3 regions of the Paenibacillus provencensis genome follow, and region 2 is predicted to be linked to each of the others. Evidence: riboswitches for the same ligand, from Rfam matches in the RefSeq annotation. Region 2 holds a riboswitch; each other region holds the start of a gene.
What was found. A riboswitch is a leader RNA that binds a small molecule or an ion and turns the genes downstream of it on or off. The one in region 2 is predicted to bind cyclic di-GMP.
Positions count from the first base shown of each region.

Region 1: linked by a shared signal. The riboswitch ahead of ACFQ3J_RS10895 (hypothetical protein) and the one ahead of ACFQ3J_RS05430 (EAL domain-containing protein) in region 2 are both predicted to bind cyclic di-GMP.
Region 3: linked by a shared signal. The riboswitch ahead of ACFQ3J_RS12835 (methyl-accepting chemotaxis protein) and the one ahead of ACFQ3J_RS05430 (EAL domain-containing protein) in region 2 are both predicted to bind cyclic di-GMP.

Region 1 is NZ_JBHTKX010000001.1:2,271,621-2,279,972, reverse strand. It holds gene solA (N-methyl-L-tryptophan oxidase) at 1-637, shown strand, start outside; gene ACFQ3J_RS10910 (pyridoxamine 5'-phosphate oxidase family protein) at 831-1,298, shown strand; gene helD (RNA polymerase recycling motor HelD) at 1,377-3,740, shown strand; gene ade (adenine deaminase) at 4,019-5,839, shown strand; cyclic di-GMP riboswitch class I at 6,075-6,166, shown strand; gene ACFQ3J_RS10895 (hypothetical protein) at 6,232-7,125, shown strand; gene ACFQ3J_RS10890 (helix-turn-helix transcriptional regulator) at 7,189-8,109, opposite strand; gene yicI (alpha-xylosidase) at 8,338-8,352, shown strand, end outside.
Region 2 is NZ_JBHTKX010000001.1:1,136,892-1,145,243, reverse strand. It holds gene hxlA (3-hexulose-6-phosphate synthase) at 1-28, shown strand, start outside; gene hxlB (6-phospho-3-hexuloisomerase) at 38-595, shown strand; gene ACFQ3J_RS05440 (3-ketoacyl-ACP reductase) at 618-1,334, shown strand; partial or broken gene ACFQ3J_RS27075 (ATP-binding protein) at 2,091-2,201, opposite strand; gene ACFQ3J_RS05430 (EAL domain-containing protein) at 2,217-4,751, opposite strand; cyclic di-GMP riboswitch class I at 4,899-4,985, opposite strand; partial or broken gene ACFQ3J_RS05425 (IS4 family transposase) at 5,169-5,546, opposite strand; gene ACFQ3J_RS05420 (zinc-dependent alcohol dehydrogenase) at 6,234-7,373, shown strand; gene ACFQ3J_RS05415 (hypothetical protein) at 7,478-7,729, opposite strand; gene ACFQ3J_RS05410 (aldo/keto reductase) at 8,273-8,352, opposite strand, start outside.
Region 3 is NZ_JBHTKX010000001.1:2,665,609-2,673,960, reverse strand. It holds gene ACFQ3J_RS12880 (phosphotransferase family protein) at 1-502, shown strand, start outside; gene msrA (peptide-methionine (S)-S-oxide reductase MsrA) at 599-1,114, opposite strand; gene ACFQ3J_RS12870 (hypothetical protein) at 1,277-1,912, shown strand; gene ACFQ3J_RS12865 (GrpB family protein) at 1,972-2,520, shown strand; gene ACFQ3J_RS12860 (NUDIX hydrolase) at 2,553-3,173, shown strand; gene ACFQ3J_RS12855 (AAA family ATPase) at 3,212-3,529, shown strand; gene ACFQ3J_RS12850 (cysteine hydrolase family protein) at 3,633-4,142, shown strand; gene ACFQ3J_RS12845 (GNAT family N-acetyltransferase) at 4,192-5,682, shown strand; gene ACFQ3J_RS12840 (GNAT family N-acetyltransferase) at 5,706-6,200, shown strand; cyclic di-GMP riboswitch class I at 6,457-6,541, shown strand; gene ACFQ3J_RS12835 (methyl-accepting chemotaxis protein) at 6,708-8,352, shown strand, end outside.

The sequences.
Region 1 (8,352 bases), 1.1 Mb from region 2:
ACTAGTTACTGGTGCCAAGGTCAAGCACTGGGAAGCATCTGGCTCCGGATTTATCGTACATACGGCTACAGAGAAGTATGAAACAGATCAGCTTGTAATTACGACGGGAGCCTGGGCTAATAAAACTGCAGGATCTATTCAGCCGCCTGTTGCTGCGGTAAGACAGGTCATCGGATGGTTTGAGGCGCCTGATCTGTTTGATGTATCCCAATTTCCCGGTTTTACGCTCGATACAGAGAATGGACTATATTACGGGTTCCCCAGCAAGGATGGATCTGGATTAAAGATCGGTCGCCATGATTGGGGGACATTAATAGATCCGGATGCTCCACTGCTTCCGTTTCAGGCAGGCGGGACAGATGAAGAGATTCTTCGTCAAGCGCTCCAGCAATATCTTCCGGAAGCGAGTGGCAGGCTGATTCGGGGAGCAGCTTGCAAATATGAGAATACGCCTGATGAGGATTTTATCATCGACTATCACCCTGAGTATAAGGGAGTGGTTCTTGCCTGCGGGTTCTCTGGACATGGATTCAAGTTTGCCAGTGCGGTAGGTGAACTCATCTCCAAGCTTGTGAACGGTGATTCCATTCGTTATAATTTATCCGCATTTCGATTGGACCGATTCCAGCACTCGTAAGATTATGAAGCAACAACTTGAACTTATCCTTGTTTATTTGCATGATATCCATTCATTGGCTACAATAATAGAACAGCCCGGGCTACTGAGAAAGTCGCCCGGGTTTGTTCTTGTTGTTTGTTTTTCTGTTAAAGAGTGTGTGGATACTTTGCTTAACATCGGGAGATTGAGAAGAGCAACATGGGGGAAAAATATGAATAAATATATATCGATTCCTGAACCCTTGATGAAACTGTTGGACGGAGATCGCCTTCCGTCTAAACAGAACGAAGCATTCATGCTGCAGACGGTAACGGAGGAAGGCTGGCCGCATACAGCAATGATCAGTGTCGGTGAGATTGTAGCAATGGATGATTATACATTAAGGCTGGCATTATGGCGCGGTACGATAACTTCTCACAATATGCAACGCAGCGGCAAAGCTGAGCTGGTTATTGTGTACGCAGAACGCGTCTATTATCTCAAAGTAGCTGTTAAGCCGCTTGCTCCATTAATGTCTGCCAAACATGAAAGAGACAGGTTCAGCGCGCATATTCATGCGTTAAAGATAGATCAAGCGAAATACGCTCATATTGAAGCTGGTATTCGGGTTCAGCTGATTGATCCAGATTCAGTGATTACACGATGGACGGAAACGGTGGAAGAGCTGAGGATGGACTAATGTTTGGTTTATGAGTTTACAGCTATGGTATGAAAATTAAAATTACAGTTAGAAAATGATCAAAAAGGAGCGGATCACTTGAGTACGGACAAGGAATGGCGACTAGAACAGTCTAGAGTGGACGAAGTTACCGAACAAATTCGGCAATCCATTAACAAGCTTGAGAGTGAAGTAGGTTCTGTTCGCGGAGAAGTGGTTGAAATGCGAAAAGAATTTTGGGATGAGGTCACCATTAACTTTAGTGAAGCAGATGATGTTGGTGAGACTTCTACAAACTTAAGGCAGCAATCCGAGGTACTGTCTGAACGGGAACGAAGCCACAAAAACGCATTTAATGCACTCAAAAAACTCAATAAGCTGGAAGGAAATCCATATTTCGGACGTATTGATTTTGTGGAGAAGGGTTCTGATACAGCAGAACCGATATATTTGGGGATTGCCTCCTTTTTGTCAGAGCAGGAGAACGATTTTCTTGTCTATGACTGGCGCGCTCCGATATCGAATCTGTACTATGACGGGGCTCCGGGGCCATCATCCTATCGAACACCTTCTGGCCTGATTGAAGGTGAAATTACGTTAAAACGGCAGTTTACCATTCGTGATGGGGATATCAAGTTCATGTTTGATACCGGAGTTACGATTGGCGATGAGTTATTGCAGGCCGTGCTCAGCCAAAGCTCTGATGCGTCCATGAAAAGTATTGTGGCGACCATTCAAAAAGAGCAGAACCAGATTATTCGAAATGATTCAAGCCGTTTGTTAATCGTTCAGGGTGCAGCTGGAAGTGGAAAAACATCGGCAGCTTTGCAGCGCGTCGCCTATTTACTATACAAAGATCGGGAATTTCTTAAGGCTGACCAAATGATTCTGTTCTCACCGAATCCGATGTTTAACAGCTATGTATCTACCGTCTTGCCTGAGCTTGGCGAAGAGAACATGCTGCAGACTACATTTCAGGAGTATTTGGAACGAAGAATCGGCAAAGAATATCAGCTTGAGGATCCCTTTGTTCAGCTGGAATATGTCTTATCTCAATCTGATGATCCTGGTTATGAAGCTCGAATTCAAGGGATTCAGTTCAAGTCCTCACCCGAGTTTCTTGATTTGATATTAAGCTATAAAGATCGACTTGCACATGCGGGAATGATGTTCAAAGCGCTTCGTTTTCTCGGAAGAGAGGTCATTTCCACACAGCAGATCACGCAGAAATTTTACGAATTTGACAAGGGCATTCGAATCGCGAGCCGGCTTGAACTGCTCAAAGAATGGATGCTCAAGGAGCTTGCTGCTTTTGGCAAAGGCGAACTTACAGCAGCTTGGGTAGATGAACAAATTCAGCTGCTTGGCACAGAAGACTATCACCGGGCCTATCAGAGATTACGACGGAAGCAGCGCGGCAAGCAGGATACATTTAATGATTTTGACGTGGAAAGGGATATATTGGCCAAAATGGTAGTATCAGATCGACTTAAGCCCCTTCGAAAATGGGTGAAAGCAACTCGATTTGTCGACATGAAAGGCCTCTACCAAGCTATATTCAAGGATGCCCAGTCATCTTGTGGGGTTGATCATTCACGCCTTCCGGCGGCTTGGAATGATATTTGCAAATTTACGATAGATAAAATGAATAACCAGGAGCTTGCATACGAAGATACGACTCCGTTCCTGTACCTAAAGGATTCATTATTAGGGTTTCGCGTGTTTACGAATATCCGCCATGTGATCGTTGATGAAGCCCAGGATTATTCTCCATTCCAGCTCGCATTCTTCAGACAAATGTTTCCCCGTGCGAAGATGACAGCGTTAGGAGATTTTAATCAGGCGATTTATGCCCATTCATCTGTACTTAGTGGGACAAGTGAGCTAAGGGATATATACAGTACAGATAAGGCGGAAGTGATAAGGCTAACGCGCAGCTACCGTTCAACGAGGGAAATCGTAGAATTTACAAAGTCATTGCTGCCTAATGGTGAGGCCATCGTTCCATTCAATCGTGAGGGAGAGAAGCCATATGTATATGAATATGGGAAGAGAGATGAGATGGAGGAAGCAATGGTATTGAAGCTTGAGGAGCTTCAGTCACAAGGGCACGAGTCCATCGCTGTCATCTGTAAGTCCGCAGGTCAAAGTCTTAAGGTGCACGAGCGACTTCTGGGCAAGCTGAGCACAGCGCCCAAGCTTATTAAAAAAACGACGCTTGGTTTCGAAAAAGGAATACAGGTCATTCCAGCATACCTGGCTAAGGGTGTAGAATTTGATGCAGTCATGATTTATGATGGATCGGCCAAAGCGTACTCAAGAGAAAGTGAACGCAAACTGTTCTATACAGCGTGCACGCGTGCGATGCATTTGCTGTACATTTACTCCAAAGGTGCAGTCAGTCCATTTGTATCAATGGTTGATTCTCAGCTGTATCAGCATGAACTTGAATATTCGAAATAACCGTACCAAAAACCATCATCTAAGCATGGTCAACTGGAATAGTCCAGCAGCACATTCTCTTTATGGGAATCGTGCTGCTGTTTTTTGCAACAAGGATCTAATTGAATATTATTACATATAATGAAAGATTATAGAGAGGGTGATGTAAGGAAATGGAGGTTGTTCTCATCATTTCCTGACGAATTATAAACTCTTAAGTCAATTATGTTTACATGTAACCTTCAGACTACTATAATCATTAACAATCTACTTTTTTACGGTGAATGGGGGAAATTCAAATGATGAAAAAACAATTTGCAAGGCCAGCATTGGCTGATTGCGTGAAAGAGCTCGTTGCTACGGCTAGAGGAGATCAAAAGGCTTCTTTAGTTATTCAGAACGGGTCCTTGGTCAATGTCGTGTCAGGCGAAATATTGCAGGGCATGTCTGTTGCTGTGCAAGGCTCTCGCATTGCATATGTAGGCAAGGATGCTTCACATACGATTGGACCGGACACAGAAATTATTGACGCGAGCGGGCAGTATATTGCACCTGGGCTGCTTGATGGTCATTGTCATATTGAGAGCACCCAATTAACCGTAGCGGAATTTGCAAGAGCTGTGCTCCCATTAGGGACGACAGGCGGATTTTTTGATGCGCATGAAATTTCCAACGTACTTGGTCTGAACGGTCTTAAATATATGCTCGAAGAGGCAAGAACTACACCGCTCGCTGCTTATATGCAGGCGCCTTCCTGTGTACCGTCTACAAGTCCTGAGCTGGAAACGACGGGAGCATATATCGGTCCTGATGAGGTAGCTGAAGCATTAAGCTGGGGTAATGACATGATTGGTTTAGGGGAAGTAATGAACTTTCCGGGTGTCGTGTACGGGGAAGAGAAGATGATTGGAGAAATAGAAGCTACGCTGCGTGCGGGTAAAGCGGTTGACGGTCACTTTACTTGGGCAGCTGATGATTGGAGACTGCCTGTATATGCTGCGGCCGGTGTAACAGGAGATCATGAATGTGTGACCAAAGAGGATGTACAGGAAAGAATCCGTCTAGGAATGTACGCCAAGATGAGGCAAGGTTCAGCCTGGCATGACGTAGCAGAAACGATTAAGGCGTCGACTGAGCTGGGACTAGATACAAGACGGATGATGCTTGTTACTGATGATCGCAGTTCAGAATCTCTGCTGAATGAAGGGCATATGAATTACGTTGTACGTCTGGCCATTTCACAGGGAGTCAAACCGGTAACGGCTTTTCAGATGGCAACGATCAATACGGCAGAACGGTTTGGCGTCCAGAGAGATGTCGGTTCAATTATACCAGGTTCAATTGCAGATATTATTCTGCTGGATGGAAGACTCGCTGATGTGAATGTACACACGACTATTGCGGCTGGTCAAGTGGTTGCCCGGGAAGGAAAAATGGTGGCTTCCTGGGATAAGTATCACTATCCTCAAAATGCACTGGGTACTGTTCAATTAAAGGCCGACATTCAAGCGGATCATTTTGTGATCAAGACTCCTGTTCAGGAGGGTGAGCTAAACGCGCGCATTATTCAAGTGACAGAGAACCATGTGGAGACGAAGGAAGTCTTCAAGACAGTCCGAGCAGAATCAGGCCAACTCATCCTTAGTATGGATCAGGATGTATGCAAGATTGCTGTTATTGAACGACATCATAGAACAGGAAACAGGGCAGTAGCTCTTGTTAGTGGAGTAGGCTTTAACCGACCTGCCGCGATTGCCATGACGGTCGCTCATGACAGCCATAATCTGATGGTGATCGGAACAGATGACAATCTAATGGCTGAAGCGGCTAACCGGGTAGTGAGTATGCAAGGCGGAGTGGCCGTCGTAACCGATGAGGGAACGACAGAATTTCCGCTGCCGATTGCAGGCCTTATGTCACCGGAGCCTTTTGAAATCGTAGCTTCGCAGTCTGAAGCCATTAGCGAGGCGCTTCAAGCCTCTGGATGCTGCTTGAATAATGCGTTTATGACGTTGTCATTATTGGCCTTGGTTGTTATACCAGAGCTGCGGCTGTCCGATAAGGGGCTTGTTCGTATTTCTGCAAACGGAATTGAGATCGTTTCTTTGTTTGAGCACTAACAGAAATAACCTATATATTTACTCGTCTAAAATAGGTAAGTAGACATCTGTCTGCTTGCCTATTTTTTCGTTCGAGTGAAATTTAAATAGGTCGGAATCATTAAATAAGCAAAAAGTCCTATAAAATGCTTTCGTATTTCTCCGAAGAATATAAAGTAATACTTTCGTCCTTTGAAAATTATCGAAGCGTAAGACTAAGGTAATTACCTCATGAGACAAAGGGACGTCATTGTATACGAATTGGAGGCAAATTTGCTGAAAAGCAAAGACGCAAAGCCATGGGTCTAAGGTGAGTCTAATGACTTATGATGACAGCCGGTTGCCGATTTATTAATAGAGAACGGGCATGATATAAGGCATCGTTCCTAAAATCGAAGGAGTGTACGTAAGAGATGTGGAAGAAGACAGGTAAAAAAGCGGCGGTACTGTTGGCTGCAGTCATTATGGCAGGATCAATTACAGGGGGAGCAATGGATGTAGAAGCTACAGCCTACTCCAGTAAACAAACAGGAACATGGTTATGGGATACAACACAAATCAAAAGTGAGCCCGACAAAATATTGGATTTTGCAGAAACACAGGGGATCAATGCAATCTATTTGCAAATAAATAGAGATGTGGCTATACCGTATTATAAAGATTTTATCAGCAAGGCTACTGCTGAAGGGATTGAGGTTCAAATTTTGGACGGCAGACCTGCATGGGGTCTATCATCGGGGCGTGAAGGATTAATGAGCTTTGTAGAATGGATAGAAGCGTATCAGAGCGGGGCTGAAGAGAACGAGCGTTTTTCGGGAATACATGTGGATATTGAGCCCCATGTGCTTGCAGAATGGAAGTCAGATCGAGACAGTGTTGTCGCTCAGTGGCAGTCTAATGTATCGTATCTAACGAATGAAGCAAAACGCATGGAGTTGAAGATTACTGCGGATATTCCTTTTTGGCTTGATAATTATACTGTACCTGGTGGGGATATGAAGATCAGCAGCTGGATGATTCGCCAATTTGATGCAGTCGCTGTCATGGCGTATCGGGATACGGCAAATGCCATCTACAATGCAGCAGCCAGCGAACTGAAGGAAGCCTCCGAGCTTGGTAAGAAAGTATCCATCGCCGTTGAAACGAATCGAAGCAATGAAGGGAATTTTATTACCTTCTATGAAGAAGACTGTGATTACATGCGTGCAGAATTGCAAGAGCTTGAGCAAATGGCAAATAAGCATGATTCCTATATCGGAATTTCGGTTCATGATTATGGTAACTGGTCTAAACTAGCGAGCCGTTAATTGTAACAAGGGTGAGTTGGTAAGAACTGTGTGTTCTTACCAACTCACCCTTGTTTTCTTCAATTAGGTTACCGAAATGGGATCCAAAGAGATTTGTTCAAAGAACAGCTTGCGATATTGTGAAGGAGTCATCTTTTTTTGTTTCTTGAACAAAGTAATAAAGTAGCTGAGATTGTCGTAACCAACCTCCATCGCAATATCTACAACCTTATAATTTGTATTTTCCAGCAGCTTGCATGCTCTTTGGATTCTGTAATTGTTAATGTAATCGATCGGGCTCTTCTGGACCATTTGTTTGAAGAAACGGCAGAAGTGCCCCTCACTCATATTAATATGTTCCGACAAGTCCTTGAGCTTGATAGGCTCACTATAGTGATCATGAATATAGCCAAGAGCGGTCTTTAGACGTTCAATCTTGTCCGGACTGCCGGCGGCAATGTTATTTCCTAAATCCGCTGCCTGCTGCATATAAGTGTACATCTCTGCAAGAATCAGATACAGGTGTGCCTTGGTCGAGAGTTCCATCGTCGGCTTCATTAGCTCATGCTCCAGCAGAATCCGATCAATGTGTGAGAGGACAGATCTGCCCCATTCCGTATGACGTGAAATATGGCGAGGAGGGAGTAATTTCCTCTTCAATATGGGATCCATCATTTTCTCCTGCAGTGAATCAAACGAAGCACTGGACAGCCAGGCTGGATCGAATACGATGGCTGAAAAGACGCAGCGCTCCTCTCCTTGTAAATAGCCGGCATGAATTTCGCCGCTGCCTACAAAGATGGCATCGCCTGCTTGTGCTTCGTAAATATTCATATCAATATGGAAGACAGCAGAACCACGCTCAATAAGAATAAACTCCATCTCATCATGCCAATGGCAGTCAAGAATGCTGTCTCCATTCAGCTGATCTACTGACGGATAGACACTAACAGGATACATTGGGTTGCCATGCACGCGATTCTCTTTTAACAATTCTTTATTCATATCACCAAGCTCCTTGTTTCTCTTCTACTTATATAGTAGAAATCCTATATATAGCAGATAATAGCTTCTTATGTTGAAATCGCTTCCATAATATGTGCGTTATGTTAATATAAAGTGGCAATCCGGATGAAAATATATCAAAATATTGATACTATTCATCAAAATAACGTAAGAAAAACGATAATAATATCAATATTATTATAGTATAACCGAAGGGGGAAAGAAAACATGAAATTTACTGAT
Region 2 (8,352 bases):
AATTAAGCGGCTGATTTCGGCGCGTTAAGCGATGGCGCTGTCCATCAAGCGCCATGCGGCGCATATCGTGCAAGAGCTCGAGCATGCCGCATCGCTGCTCACAGAAGACGCCGGCGAACGGCTGACGGAAGCGATTCTCGGGGCCGGACACATATTTGTGGCGGGGGCGGGACGCTCCGGCCTCATGATGAAGGCTTTCGCGATGCGCCTGATGCATCTGGGGCTGCAAGCCCATGTCGTGGGCGAGACGGTAACACCAGGTATTACTATGGGTGACCTGTTGCTGATCGGCTCCGGTTCGGGCGAGACGCAGACCTTGATCAGCATGGCCGAAAAGGCGAAGGCGCTGGATGCGGACGTCGCCGCACTCACCATCCAACCGCAGTCGACGATCGGAGCGCGGGCCGACATCGTCGTCCAGCTGCCGGGAGCGCCGAAGGACCAGGCGTCCGGCAGGGATTTGACGGTGCAGCCGATGGGATCGTTGTTCGAGCAGACGCTTCTGGTTGTACTAGACGCCGTCATCCTTCGGATCATGGAATCGCAGCGCCAGAACTCCGGCAAGATGTACGGCAATCACGCGAATCTGGAATAACGGACAGGAGGGAAAGGCAAGCATGCTCAAAGGTAAAACGGCTATTATTACAGGCGCGGGTAAGGGGATCGGACTCGCGGTCGCCCGCGCCCTCGCGCAGGAAGGCGTGCGTCCGGGCCTGATGGCGCGTTCCGCGCCAGACCTGGAACGCGCGCAGAAAGAGCTGAAGGAGACGTACGGCGTCGACGCCGCCATCGCGATGGCCGACGTCGGCAACCGCGGCGAGGTCGAAGCGGCTGTCGCCCGCTTGATCGGCGAGCTCGGCACCGTCAACATCCTGATCAACAACGCGGGAACGGCGACGTTCGGTACCGTGACGGACATGGATCCCGAGGAGTGGCAGCATATCGTTCAGGTCAACCTGATGGGGACGTACTACGTTACACGCGCCGTGCTGCCAACGATGCTGGAGCGCAAGTCCGGCGACATCGTCAATGTCGCGTCCACGGCCGGAGAACGCGGCTTCGCGACGGGTTCAGCCTACTGCGCGTCTAAATTCGCCGTGATGGGCCTGACGGAATCCCTCTTCCATGAGGTCCGCAAGTCCAACATCCGGGTCGCCGCCTTGACGCCGAGCACCGTGAACACGGAACTCGCCGTCAGGACGGGCTTGCCGGTCGGCCCGGAGGAGCGGATGATGCAGCCCGAGGACGTGGCGCAGCTGGCGATCGCGGCCCTCACGCTGCCGTCGCGCGTCGTTTTAAAAACCGCGGGCATTCTCACGACCAACCCGCAATAATCACCGGCATACACAGAAAGGGCATCCCGACCGGACCTTTGCGGGATGCCCTTTTTTTGAACCTTTCTTTGAATGTAACCTTTCACATGCTCGATTACATTAACATTAATTTCTTTGCATTCTTCACATGTGGGTGACTCCAAGTCATACTAACACTACTGTCACTGTTATTATCGTTTTAGGTAACCCGAAGCCTTGACTTGAAAAAATGGCATGAAATTGGCCCGATTAGCTCTATACCAAGCTAATCGGGCTTCATCTTCCCCATTCCCTCACCCTACCCACACCGGCCTTTTTTCGCACCTCTACCCCTTCCAACACAGAAATTTAGGGACAGACAATGTCGGTGATATTCAGCAATAGTCACCGACATGCTTACTAATCCCCTCTCGGTCTACAAAGGGGTCGCAAGAGCACGCAGTCTCTCGCCGATTGGCGTAGAGCAAAGACAATAGCCACTTTAAGGATCATGCATCGAATTGATGAAATCTATAATGAATCATCTCAACTTTGGTTACCGACGAATGACAAAATTCCATTAAGAATCAGGACTTTGTAGTCAATAAAAGTGCGTACACCGATTGTTTTACAAGAAGCGGCCGAGGAAATTGCTTCTGATTCGAGTGAAATTTTGAGTTTTTTCTTCAATATTAGGGATCAGAATGGCAAGCCATTCATTCTTGGATCGGTGACGTACGAATACAACCGTAACTGGGATTCCTGGAGCAAGCTCTGTCCGTATCTGATGGGTAAAATCACATCAACAATGGTTCCTTCGTTGACCGTGCTTTCGATGTGAATACTCCCTCCGTGTACGTGGACAATCTTGTTGCTGACCGTTAGGCCTAATCCCGTCCCCTTTTCTTTGGAACTATAAAAGGGTTAACCAATGGATTTAATTCGTTCCAATGAAATGCCACTTCCTTGGTCTACAAATCGAAATTTGATAAATTCTGAATCGTGGCATAGAATCTGTGTTTTGATGATTCCACCGTTTGGCATAGCGTCAACCGCATTCTGGAGAATGTTAATAATTACTTGCTTGATTTGATTCTCATAGCAGTAAATACGTGGTACTTCCGAGTCGTGTTCTTCAATAATTTCAATGTTGTTTAATATGGAGTGTGTACTGAATAACAACACCTCCTGTTGTAAAACAACCGCCGCATCAACTTCCTGCATTTCCGGAGCTTGGGGTTTGGCAAGTGTTAAAAATCCCCATACTATAGCTTCCAATCTCCCAACCTCAGATAGAATCAATTCAATATACTCGGGTTTTTCGTTACCTTGTTGTAACAGCTGGGCGAATTCCTTGATCGAGGTTAGAGGATTTCTAAACTCATGTGCAACCCCTGCAGCCATTTGACCTACTATCAATAGCTTTTCAGTTCGTAGAAGGAGTTCTTCTGCCTTCTTTCGTTCCGAAATATCACGAGACGCGTACACGCATTGCACTACTTTGCGATTTTCATCAAATATAGGAGTGCCCCTGGTCTCGATATATACCCAACTGCCATCTGCTTTTTTACACCTCCACTCAAAATCGAACGTTGATTTTAATGTAACCATGTCATTGAATTGCTTCTTAACATACGCAAGATCGTCAGGATGAACGAAATAAAAAGCAGAATTTCCTTCAAATTCGCTGGACGAAAACCCCAAGACCAATTCATGGGACGGCGAGGCGTATAGAACTATACCTTCCATATCCACGACACCGACTAAATCCTGGGTATTTTCGGCAATAAAACGATACTTTTCTTCTCTCTCAGCGAGACGTTCAGAGATATCACGATACCGTTGTTCGCTCTCACGGAGTTTCCATTCCTGTATCTTGCGTTCTGTAATCTCCCGACCAGTTACTAAGATGCTATCAATCTTACCATCGGACGTTAGAATGGGAGTCCCTATGCCTTCGAGCCAAATGCAGGTCTCGTCCACTTTAACGAATCGCCACTCAAGACGTACCGAAGTCTTGGTGGATATCATTTCATCCCAACGTTCTCTGATGAGTGCAAGATCATCGGGGTGTACCATAGAGAAAGGGTAGTTTCCTTCAAATTGGGAAGCTTCCCCCCCGAACATCCGAATGTGGGATGGCGAAGCGTACTGTAATACACCATTAGTATCCAAGATGGCAATCAGGTCTTGTGAATTCTCCCCAATCAATCGGTATTTTGACTCTTGCTCCACGAGGTATTGTGTGAGAAGAGACGCTTCCCTTTCTTTTTTGATACGATCACTTATATCGACAGCCGAGCCGATTACCTCTGCTACTTGTCTCCCTCTATGGATAGGGCGTAAGGAAGCCAAATACCAAATTCCGTTGTATTGACCTTCATAAGTGACGTTCTCCTCTCCACCCCAAGCTCTTTCGTAATATTGAGACTTCCGTTCAGCATCATTGAGCGGGAGGAATTCATGAGGCTCCTTTCCTACGACTTGTTCGGGTGTTAGACCCATGCGATATAACAATTCACCATCACACAAAGTATGAATAAATTTTCCATCATGCCGAGTCAACTTAAAAGTCATACCTTGCTGGTATCTCAACGTAACTGCTAATTCCTGCTTTGTTTTGTGCAAAGCTTCTTGTAACCATTTTTCTCTGAATAATGCTGAAGGTATTCCATCTCTACTAAAAATCTTCTCTATTTGATGGAATGCCACCAGAAATTCCGATGGCGGCAAAGGTTTGCTAAACAAATAACCTTGCCCTAAATCGCAGAGGTTTTGTTGGAGAAATATCAATTGCTCTTTCGATTCGATTCCTTCAGCAACGACCTCCACATTTAATTCATGCCCCAGAGCAATAATTGCCTTGACAATCGTTGCATCCTTCATGTTCACCAGGCAGTTATTCACAAAACATTGATCAATTTTTATAATGTCAATCGGCAATTCTTTGAAGTTATACAGGGAACTATACCCTATCCCGAAGTCATCCAAACTGATTTTTATACCGAGATTTTTTAATTGTCTTAGAATTGGAACAATTCGGACAATTTCCATCGTCATGTATTCCGTAATTTCAAGCTCCAGATACGATGGAACAAGCCCTGTCTCATGCAAAATATTTTCCACACTTTCCACAAAATCAGGTTGATAAAATTGACGTACAGAGAGGTTGACTGCCATTATAAGTGTTGGGGCACCTGCATCCTGCCATGCCTTGCTCTGAGTACAAGCGGTTCGCAACACCCATTCACCGATGGGGGAAATCAGATTAGTCTCTTCTGCGAGTGGAATAAACTGTGTTGGAGTAAGAAGTCCTTGTTCTGGATGCTCCCATCGGATCAATGCTTCAACGCCTGTGATTTTCCCCGAAGCCAAATCCAATTTTGGCTGATAGTACAGTTGGAACTCTTGACGTTCCAGTGCTTCTCTTAAATCTTTCTCTAATTGTTGAATCCCCATTGTTACCTCCCCCTACTCGTGTTGTTGATGAGACGACAAAGTACCTGTGGTATCGAGGATGAATTTATCGAATTACGGGGGACTATCGCTGTTCTCGCCACTCTAATCCCCAACAAACAGACTAGAGACAACGAAAAAAACGCAACACACGGCAACCTGGCAACCATAACGAACATGCGTATTAGGCCCATGGCTTTGCGTCCCCATCTTTCAATGGGTTTGCCATTTCAATTGTTAATCTTCAACCACATTATGCCATGGTTCGACAATCTTCTGCAATATTCTCTTTGTCCATGAATATTGACTTTGCGAAGATACCAAGTTGATTAGGGTTTCCAATGAGCTTTCGGACAAATGAAGCGCTTTAGCACGGGATTACCGTGCTATCCCTCGCGACAACATTAGCACATAGGTTAACTTTTCGAACATCAAATCGTCGACGATGAAGACGGTATCCCGATCCGCAGAAGTCAGCGCATCCACCTTTTCCACCTTTTTCATGGTGGCCACGCTAAGCGAAGTCAGAAAACGACGCCATGCAAAGCCGGCATGATTGAGAAAGCAATAAACCGCAGCTTTGCCGGCCTTCGAATCGTCCTTGCGGCTTTCAAGCAGGCGAAACCAGTTTTTCTGATGAAATAACAAAACGAAGACGAGTTGGAACAGCCGGGCGCAGCTAAAGCCAAAACGTTTACGGAATCCAGCTTGTTGCAAATGCTGCATGACTTTCAATTCTTGGAACGCTGGCTTTAGTTCGTTAGGCATTTGAATCAATTCGGATGGATGGGATATCATTAGGTAGACACCACCTCTTCGGTTAAAGTGATTGCTCAAAACTTTCACTTAGCAAACGAAGCGGTGTTTTTCTATTAACAAGCCCAGTATCTGATCGCCTTGGAAGCCTGCAACGACATGACTTCAAGACGAATTTCGCTCTGCGAAATTTGGGTTGGTAACCTACAAGTATTGTTAAAGCCATAGAAGAACTAGGTGCAGCTTCGAAGTAAGTTTTGATCTGGTTCGCGAGAATGTCTTTGAGGATTTGGGAAGACAATTTTATATAGTCGCGCGTGAATTTGCTACAGGACCAAAGTTCCGACGGGAAGGCCGTGCACCGTACCTGCACATTCTTCATTGCTTGCTGTTAGTAATGAATGGACATTAGATTTAGTACAAGCAATGCGCGATAATCCAGAATAAAGAGGTAGTGTGGTCAAGTTGTTAACAAAGGGTATTTAGATAGTTTTATTAACTGTGAGCACAAGGATTTATTTAGTGAGGTTTTGTTCTTTGATAACCTTACAAATACCCTTAGTGTTGAATTTACTTTCACGTGAATCTTTCCGTCCTCCGTCTCCTTTCTTGTTCTTAGGCGCTCCGCGACTGTCGAATTTACCGTATATCGAATGTATAATCCTCTCTCCAATTTCATAATAGAAGCATGCATGCAAATTCAAGGCATGTCATAACAGGAGGGCGATTATGAAGGCTGTAACATTCCATGGCATGAAGAACATGCAAGTGACGCAGGTCGCGGATCCGACGATTCAGAAAAAAGACGGGATTATCGTCAGGATCACCTCGACCGCCATATGCGGTTCTGATCTCCATATATACCAGGGGGCGATTCAAGCCCAAACCGGATACGTGATCGGCCATGAACCGATGGGCATCGTCGAAGAAGTAGGCCCTGAGGTGACAAAGGTCAAGAAAGGGGACCGGGTCGTGCTCCCGTTCAATATCTCGTGCGGCAGCTGTCATTACTGCCAGCATGAAATGGAGAGCCAATGCGACAACTCCAACCCCAATCCCCAAGTGGATACGGGAGCTTACTTTGGGTTTACCGAACGGTATGGGAATTATTGGGGCGGACAAGCCGAATTGCTTTACGTGCCATACGGCAATTTCATGCCCTTCGTTATTCCGGAGTCATGCGAATTGGAGGATGAGAAGCTCCTGTTCCTGTCCGACGTGCTGCCGACGGCCTATTGGAGCGTGGACAACGGCGGCGTGAAGCAGGGGGATACGGTTGTGGTGCTCGGCTGCGGCCCCGTCGGCTTGATGGCGCAAATATTCGCTTGGATGAAAGGGGCCAAACGGGTCATCGCGATCGACAATCTCCCGTACCGGCTGAACCATGCCAAAAAAATGAATAACGTCGAAACCTTCAACTTTGAAGATTTCAAAGACATGGGGCTGCATATAAAAGAAATAACGGGCGGGGGCGCGGATGTCGTCATCGATTGCGTCGGAATGGACGGCAAGAAGACGCCATTGGAGGAGGAAGAGCAAAAGGCCAAGCTGGTTGGCGGAACACTTAGCCCGATCAACATCGCGATGAATGCGGTGCGGAAATTCGGCACGATTCAGATTACGGGAGTATACGGTTCTAAATACTACCAGTTCATGTTCGGAAACATTTGGGAACGAAACGTGAAGCTAACCATGGGACAGGCGCCCGTGATCCATTACATGCCGATGCTGTATCAAAAAATTATGGCAGGCGAGTTCGATCCGACGGAGATCATCACGCATAAAGTGCCGCTCGATCAGGCGCATAACGCGTATAACACCTTTTACAATCATGCGGACGAATGCATTAAATTCGTACTGAAGCCTTAAATGATGACATGAGAAAAGAGGCTGTGCCACGGGGTATTGTACCCTGAGGGACAGCCCCATGTGTTTAGCCGATTCTTCTTCAATATTAGCAGGACCAAGTTTCATTATAGGCCTAAAACCGCCAGGTTTACAGCAAGCTCCCTGGAGACCCGATCCGCGACTCTTGCACCGACCGCCCTGACGATTTTCCCTTCGAATGACAACGGAATCCCCCTCCGAACACGACCACGCGTCCGTTGGTTGGTCGTAATGAACCCGTAAAGTTCCCCGTTCAGGACCGCCAAAAGAGCAACGCTCGCCGCAGGCATCTTTAGCGCGACCGCCGTCCATGCCTTATTATGGGTGATGTCGGACATAGGCCAGCCAGGAATGGTGTCCATCCGATGAGAAGCAACAAAATTCCCGTCATCGTCTACATGGCTATCACCTCCGCGATCCCGAACTCCCTTGCCCGTAGCTCCGCTGCGTGAATCAACACTTTGGCGACTTCCAAGTAATTTTCATCATCTGCGTCTTCTCCCAGTTTATCTGTGTCCAGTGACATTAGAGTTGGTAAATAGAAAAATATCACGAAAAGTCCCGAACATTCAATCTTATGTCGGGACTTTTCTGTTTCTGAGGAGCTGGCTAACAGAGGTGGAATCAATTCGGCTCCATAATGATGGGTGTGAGAGATACCTTGTTCGATCTTGAGGTAAGCGAACATGCGAAAGCATCGTTCCTTGAGGATTATTCGCTATTGGCAAGCTTGCCCACGGGGGCAATCAACAGAAGGAAAAATTCGTAAAAGAGAACATGGAGAGATGTGCTACAGTTGTCGAAACTGACGGAAAAGCAGCGGTTTTAAATTCGGGAATCCAACAAGTCTAACCTGCGGAAACTTTCATGTGAAGGCTTTCTTAAATAATGTCGAGCCGAACCTTTCTAGTGGGTTTGAAGAACGCCTCATCCAACATCCCCAAGTCTTCCTCGGTAAGCT
Region 3 (8,352 bases), 1.5 Mb from region 2:
CGATTTACATAAGCTGCCGGTAGAGATGGAGTATAGTGACTTATTGCCGAAGTATGATTTCATGTCCTATTTTTATCCGGCGATTGATCAGCATGAGGATATTAAGCGCCTTCTAATACCGCTGCTTGAGCTTGCAGATCTGAATCATCACTGTGTGATTCATGGTGATTTTAACCTTGGCAACATTTTGGAGCTGGAAGGGCAGTACAAGATCATCGATTGGACGAATGGGCAGCTGGGGGATGCGAGATATGATATCGCTTGGTCTGTCATTGTTATGCGGATTTATGCGGGAGACAGGAATGCATCCGTTTATCGGGCCGCATGTTTATCGGAAACCGCTTATGCGGATAAAGAGCTGGATCTGTTTGAAGCGATTGCCACGCTCAGATGGCTGCTGCTCAGCAGAGGGAGCGATCTATTGAAAGGAAAAGACACGGTGAAGAGGGTCAGGAGCATATTTAAACTAAACAAGTATCTCACCGAGGATATAAGTTTATAAAACAGACCTTAAAAAAGAGCCGAGACCTGTAAAAGCGAAATTCCCTCGGCTTTACACAGTCTGGCTCTTTTTAAACTTTATAATATCAGCGAGCTTCTACTTCCAATTTTCCGCGATAAACTCATCGCGTCCTGATTTCTCACGGTCTTCCTTGTAATGCTTTTGATTCTTCTTATGGTAGTCCTGATGATATTCTTCAGCAGGATAGAAAGTTGCGGCTGGCAGGATCTCGGTGACAATCGGTTTATCAAAACGCCCGCTTTCTGCCACCTCTTTTTTGGAAGCCAGAGCAAGCTCCTTCTGATGCTCATTATGATAAAAAACAGCTGTCTTATACTGACTGCCGCGATCATGGAATTGCCCGCCTTCGTCAGTCGGATCAATTTGTGGCCAATATAACTCCAATAGCTTCTCGTATGGAAATAGCTCTGGATCGAACGTAATTTCAACGACTTCATAGTGACCTGTCGTTCCGGTTTTGACCTGTTCATATGTAGGATTCTCTACAGAGCCCCCTGTGTAACCTGATACGATACCGTGGATGCCGGGCAGCTCCTCAAATGGAGTCACCATGCACCAGAAGCATCCGCCTGCAAATGTTGCTTTTTCCATGTGTCCAACCTCTTTCAGTAAGTCTAATAATGTATAGTTGTCATTCAGTATACCAAACTTCATCCCTCTGAGGACAGATGGAATTGATATACCGTGCTATTACTCCTGGGATTTCTTGAATAGAAAATATTTAAATATTGAACTAAAGGGGATGTTTGTTTCATGAAACCCGTTGTTGGAATTCTGGGAACGATTCATAATGAGAGCTTAAGAGAGCAGTATCATTGTTCTCTTGATCTGTACCGAGAAGTGATCCATCGCTTTAAGCCTGACCTGATATGTGGTGAAGTTCATCCTGACAGTTGGCAGAAGTACTTGAATAACAAGCAGGATAGGGGCTATTGGGGCGAGCCTGCGAGCGAATACTGGGAGCTGATCTTTCCATATTGTGAGGAGCAAGCCGTTGAGTTCGTCCCCATTGACTGGTTTGAGCTGGATGTATGGAATGATTTCGATCCTTTTATGCCTTTTCCGGAAGAGAGACGGCGAGAGCTGGAGAAGCAGGATGATGAATGGTTTAAGAGGCAAATGGATACTTGGTCATATGGCCATATTCCATTTAACTCCACTGAATTTGATCAAATAACGAAGCAGAAATATGAATGGATGTATGAAATTAATCCGACAGCAATGAATTTTAGATGGGTAGTAAGGAATCAGATTATGATTCAGCGAGCTAAGAATGCGATCAAGGCGAACCCACACCAAAAAATACTATGTGTCATTGGCGCAGACCATAATTATCTTTTTCAAGAAGAGCTGAAGAGCGAGCAAATCCTTCTTCAATATCCACTATAGGAGAAATGGTCGATCCCTGGCTGAATACATACGTACGATGAAAGGAACAGGAACCACTCATGGAACAAGTCATTATTACTCCATACAACGCGGAGTGGAAGCAGGATTACGAGCATGAACAGAAGGAAATACTAGATAGCTTTGGAGGTCTTCCAGTCTTTATAGAACATATTGGCAGCACCTCTGTCCCTAGTCTGGATTCAAAACCCACCATTGATATGATGGCCGGAGTGGAGGAGCTGAGTCTGGTGAACGAGGCGGTTATTGAGCATTTGGCAGAGATCGGATATGAATATGTGCATAAGCCCGAATTTCCAGAGAGGCTCTTTTTTCGAAAAGGAAAATGGAGAGCTGGGACTCATCATTTGCACGTGTACAAGTTCAAGGGTACACATTGGAGCAACCAGTTGCTGTTTCGCGAGTATCTGAAATCCCATGAAGAAGTCAAGCAGGAATATGATCGGCTCAAGAAGAAGCTGCAAGCAGTGCATACATATGACCGTGTGGCCTATACCGAAGGGAAATCGGATTTTATTACTCATACGATCCAGCAGGCGAGAGAAGATAAGGGATTAACCACAAGGCTTCATAGCAAGGGCTTGATGTAGTGATCTAGTCCATATTAAAAGGGGATGCGTAAATGGAACAGCTTAAGTGGCTCGCATGGGCACAGCAGATTCAGGCCATTAGTCAAACGGGTCTTGCCTATTCGAAGGACGTATATGATTTAGAACGTTTTGAGCAGCTCAGAGCACTCAGCATTGAAATCATGAGAGAATATGTGGATGTGGAAGTCGATCAAATCCGGGATCTATTCGCGAGCGAGACAGGATATGCAACACCGAAGGTGGACATTCGAGCGGTTGTTTTTCAGGACAACAAGATTCTAATGGTGAAAGAAAAGATCGATGGTGCATGGGCGCTCCCTGGCGGCTGGGCGGATATCGGTCTGTCTCCCAAAGAGGTCGTTGTTAAGGAAGTACGAGAAGAATCCGGATATGAAGTAAAGGCTGTCCGCCTGCTTGGCGTATATGATAAGAAGTTTCACGATCATCCGCCGTCCCCTTTTTATATCTACAAGTTCTTTATTCTATGTGAGCTCATTGGCGGCAAACCGCAGGAAGGTGTGGAAACGTCGGAGGTTGGATTTTTTGATGAGTATCATTTGCCGGAGCTCTCGATCGACAGAAACACCGAGAAGCAGATTAAGGAATTGTTCAATTTCTTGAGAGATCCTTCAAGGGACGTATTTTGCGATTAGAGTGGAAATGTAGTATAAGCTAGAAGGGTAAATCAACAATGAAGAAATTAGTTATTATTAACGGAGCGATGGTTGTCGGCAAAACAACGATAAGCAAAGAGGTCCATAAATCGCTGGACAAATCCGTCTGGCTCGATGGAGACTGGTTCTGGATGATGAATCCTTGGGTGTTCAGTGAGGAGAACATTCGAATGGTCATGGACAACATTACCTATCTGCTTCGTAATTATCTTACGAATTCCACATTTGATTACGTCATTCTGAGCTGGGTACTGCATAACGATGGAGCAGGTCGTAGAGCAGGTACGACATATCATCACTTCATGTTGAGACAAGAAGGACAGCGTTTAGCCTGAAGAATGTACTATGTAAAATAGGTATAGAAGTTTACTACCAAGACGAAATAACCCTGATGAAGTATAGTAAATTACAAGGATGAAATTGAATGGGGGATACAATTTGAAGATTGCTTTACTTATCGTGGATATGCAGGAGTTATTACTGAAGGACCAGGTTAAACCGCAGGATAAGGACAATGCCTGCGAATATATCAATTACGTAGCCGATCGGCTTCGCTTGAATGATCAGGTTGTCGTACATATCAAGGATATAGAAGGTGCAGATCATCCAGACGATGCAGCTTATGATTTTATATCAGACATACATATAGAAGCTGGAGATATCACCGTTAACAAGGTCAATTCCAACGCCTTTTGGCAGACAGAGCTTGAATCGATCCTTAAAGAGAAAGGTGTAGAGCTTGTCATCGTTTCCGGTTTTGCGGCGGAGCACTGTGTCCTCTTCACATATAACGGAGCAATTGAAAGAGGCTTCAACACCGCGATGCTGCAAGGAGGTATTCTAAGCTCGAGAGAAGATGCGGTTCTAACTACATATCGTGACAGGCAGATTATATCTTATTCTGTCATTGAGCTATTTGCAGCCAGCCTGACCCACCCGAAGAGTTAACACACGGTGGGCTTTTTTATGCGGATGAAAATGAGATTGGGGGAAAACGATGAGCTATATCATTCGTAAAATCAGGACTCCAGACGATTATGCTTCGATCGCGGAGATTCTGGGCTATGTCTTCTCTGAACCAACAACTGCAGAGAATCTGGCTGATGAGGATGCTAAGATTCCTGATACCGGATCACTATGGATCAATGAGGACGGGCTGCTTGCCGGATTCGACCGGTATCGCCTGGTAGCAGTGAATGAGAAGGGCGAGATTGTAGGCTATGGTATATCCTGGAGAGCACCTTGGACCGAGGCAGGAGAGCTGAATCATCTTCTGGCCGTTCATCCGGATTACCGCAAGCAAGGCATTGGCCGAGCACTTTACAAAGAGCTTGAGAATTGGGCTGTCCTGAATGGAGCAAGCAAGCTGAATTATGAAGTGAACGATAATGATGCTTCCTCCATTGTATTTGCCGAACATCGTGGATTTGAGCAAGAAAGACATCTGTTTGAATCTGTCTTGGAGCTGCCGAATGATAGCTGCTTGGGATCGATGTATTCACCACCCCAGTCCTCTATTGTTATCAAACCTTTATCCGAGATGGAAGAGTCCGATGCGGAACGGAAGCTGTATGAGCTGTATAAAGTAACGAGCAGAGATATTCCAGGAATTAGCGGAGATTATTTTGATTATCATGAATGGAAGAAGTGGACCTTGGAACTGCCCGGCGCAAGGCCCGAGTATGTTCTGATCGCCCTGGATGAAGATCGGTTCGTTGGAGTAGCGCATCTACTGCATCAGTCTTCCACGCAGAGCATGTACCACGAATATACAGGAGTAGATAAAGCGTACCGAGGCAGAGGGATTGGATTCGCATTAAAAATGAGTGCTGTAAAGCTTGCGGAGCAGTTGAACATCAAGTACTTGCGAACGAATAATGACTCTCTGAACCATCCCATGCTTCACATCAATCGAGACCTGCTGGGATATAAGCCGGTGCCGGGAAGATATAAGATGGTAAAGGCACTGCCTAAACAGATTGATAATCTATTGAACAACGAAACAAATGTGAAAGTAGAAGTATTACAGGCACTGACGGCAGATAAACCAGTAATAAAGAATTTAGTGCAGTTCTATATATATGATTTTACTGAGTTTACAAACGAGCAAATTAGTGAACAAGGTACTTATCCCATATTATCGGATCTCAATAAATATTGGGAGAATCATGAGGACTATAATGCTTATCTGATCAAGGCCAATGGAGAGATTGCAGGCTTTGTACTTGTAAAGCAATTGGAGGATGATCGGAGCTATAAACTTGCTCACTTTTTTATCCTTCGTAAATTTAGAAGAGCGGGAGTTGGAACTCAGGCAGCCAGAGCTGTCCTCTTTTCAGCTAAAGGGAAATGGGAATTGAATCAATTACAAAATAACTTTCCAGCAATACTGTTCTGGAATCGGATACTACTCTCTGGGGCTGTAAGCGAGAGTATTACGGTCAGATACGAACAAGGCAAGAGAATTCAGAGCTTTATTATTAACTAATGCAGAAAGTGAGGATAGGGCAAATGCTTGAAGTGTTCCCTGCAAGATTATCGGACAGTTCAGAAATATTGGATCTGTGGAAAGGAGCAGCCAGCTGGATCCAGGCCAAAGGAATCAACCAGTGGCATCCTGATGAATTTAACCTCGCGATGACCGAACAATTGATTATGGATCGTGAATTAGAACTATTTGTGGCAAAAAGGGAAGGTATCATCGTAGGAACACTGTACATTTGCTGGTCTGACCCAGTTGTCTGGGGAGAGCTGGATGATTCAGAATCGTCTGGATACATCCACAAGTTTGCTGTCAGCAGATCACATGCGGGTCAAGGAATAGGCACAGAGCTGCTGTTGTGGGCCGAGGATTACATACGGAGTAAAGGAATGAAACAGATTAGGCTGGACTGCATGGCAGAGAATGACAGGCTGAATCAGTACTATGCAGCGACCGGATATTCACATAAGAAACTGCTCCACTGGGACAATGGCTGGAAGATTAACTTGTATGAGAAGGAGTAACTCCTCTTTCGCTAAAGTGAAATAAGCGGACGAACTATATGCATGAGTATGATTGTAAATAGCAATGTATTAATCAGGACCTCATCCGTTTAACTAAACATGATTCGACAATCATTTATAATTTTTATCGAGATTTCAAGTGAAATATAGTCTTATAGTATTAAAAAAACAGTGAAAAAAACCGATTAGAAAAAGTGAACACTAGTTTACTTTTAGTTGTGGTAAGCTTAGGTAGTTCTTAAGTACTATCTGTAAATTGAATACGTGGCAAAGCTGTTGAAAAGCAGTGACGCAAAGCTAGAGGGACTACTTCCGCAAGGAAATGTCAGCCAGTTGCTTGAATGAGCCATGGCCTTATTTTGTCCATAGGTTCATTTTTTTGTTTACTAAGCGATCCGTGCAAGAAAGGAGGAAGAATGAGCCAAGAATCAAGGATGGAAGGTTTAACATGCGATTCAAGATGAAGTAGAAACTACATATGGATGAGTAGGGAGAGAAATGTCAGACATGAGTAAGTTAAAAAAATGGAGCTTCAAAAACCTGAGCATTGTTACTAGAAATATGATATTAACAAGCTTCTATATCATTATTACAGGTGCTGTCGTCATTGGCTGTAGTCAATTTATTCAAGGCAATGTATTAACCAAACAGCTTCAATCGGATTCCGGAAAATTAATGGAGGCTCTGGGAAGCCAGATATCTGTGGAAGATGCGGAAGCAGCGAAAAATAATCCGGATCCGAATTCTCCAATCCAACAGCAAATCACAAGTGTATTCGATGAGTTATCCAAGACACATCCAAACGTAGCACAAGGATATATCTTTGGACCGGAGCTGGAAGGCGGCACGCAAACATCAATTATCGCCTTGCCAACCGCTGTTCTGGAGATTTTTGCTGCAGAAGATATGAACCTGGGTGATATGTATGCTCAGCCTCAAATTCATGCAGACGGCGTGAAGGAGATGCTCGAAACCAAGGAAATAGCCTACACCGCAGCTTACAACGATGATTACGGTACATGGATTACGGTACTGTATCCATTTGTGAATGGAGCTGGCGAAGTGTTTGCATATATGGGAATTGATGTGGACGCAAGTCTGATTGCAACGGGCAAGCAGGAGCTGCTGACTTATACACTTCTTGCACTGCTTATTACCTTAGTTGTCGTTCTGGCACTGCAATACATCACAATTAGACAGACCTTCAAGCCAATCAAAGAGCTGATGGGAGCACTAGATAAGCTGAGTAAGGGCGACTTTACCGTACAGCTGAGAACCAGTGATGATGAGCTTGGACAAGTCAACGAGAAATTCAACACTACGGCTAGTAACATCAATAGTCTGGTTACTACAATTAAGAAAGTATCTGAGCAATCAGCGGAGCAATCCAAATTCTTGTTCAATGCCGTTGAAGTTAACAATGAAAATACCGTAGATATTACGAAAAATATTGAAGAAATGTCCGATAGTGTCGCGAAGCAAAGTGTGTCGATATCGGAGAGTGTCATTTCGCTCGAAGAAATCTCATCGGGTGTAACTACAATTGCAGGGAATACTTCCGAGCTGTCCGAGATCTCCTTGCAGATGAAGGAGCAATCCGAGGTTGGACATCAGAATGTGGATCAGGTCATTGAGCAGATGAACTCAATTAATCGTTCGGTTAAGAACTCGGTCGATATTATTGAGAAGCTGCAGATGCGTTCCGGCGAAATTGGCCAGATCGTTCAAGTGATTACAGAGCTTGCTTCTCAGACGAACCTGTTGTCTCTGAATGCAAGTATTGAAGCGGCAAGAGCCGGTGAAGAGGGACGTGGATTTGCAGTTGTAGCGGATGAAGTGAAGAAGCTGTCCGAAGCATCCAAGAAATCAGCAGATCAGATTGCCGAATTGATTGGATACATTCAGGATGAGACGGCACTCGCTGTAGAGGCGATTGGTGATGGAGAACAAAATGTAGCCAAAGGAATTGAAATCGTCAAAGAAACAGGCTCGATCTTCAAAGGCATCCTGGTTTCAACCGATTCGGTCACAAGCCAAATTCAAGAAGTGTCTGCAGCTACACAGCAGATGGTAGCGGAGACCGAGCAAATTACGGCTGCGATTAAATCACTTGCGGATATGGCTGAGAAAAATTCGGCAGTCTCCGGTCAAA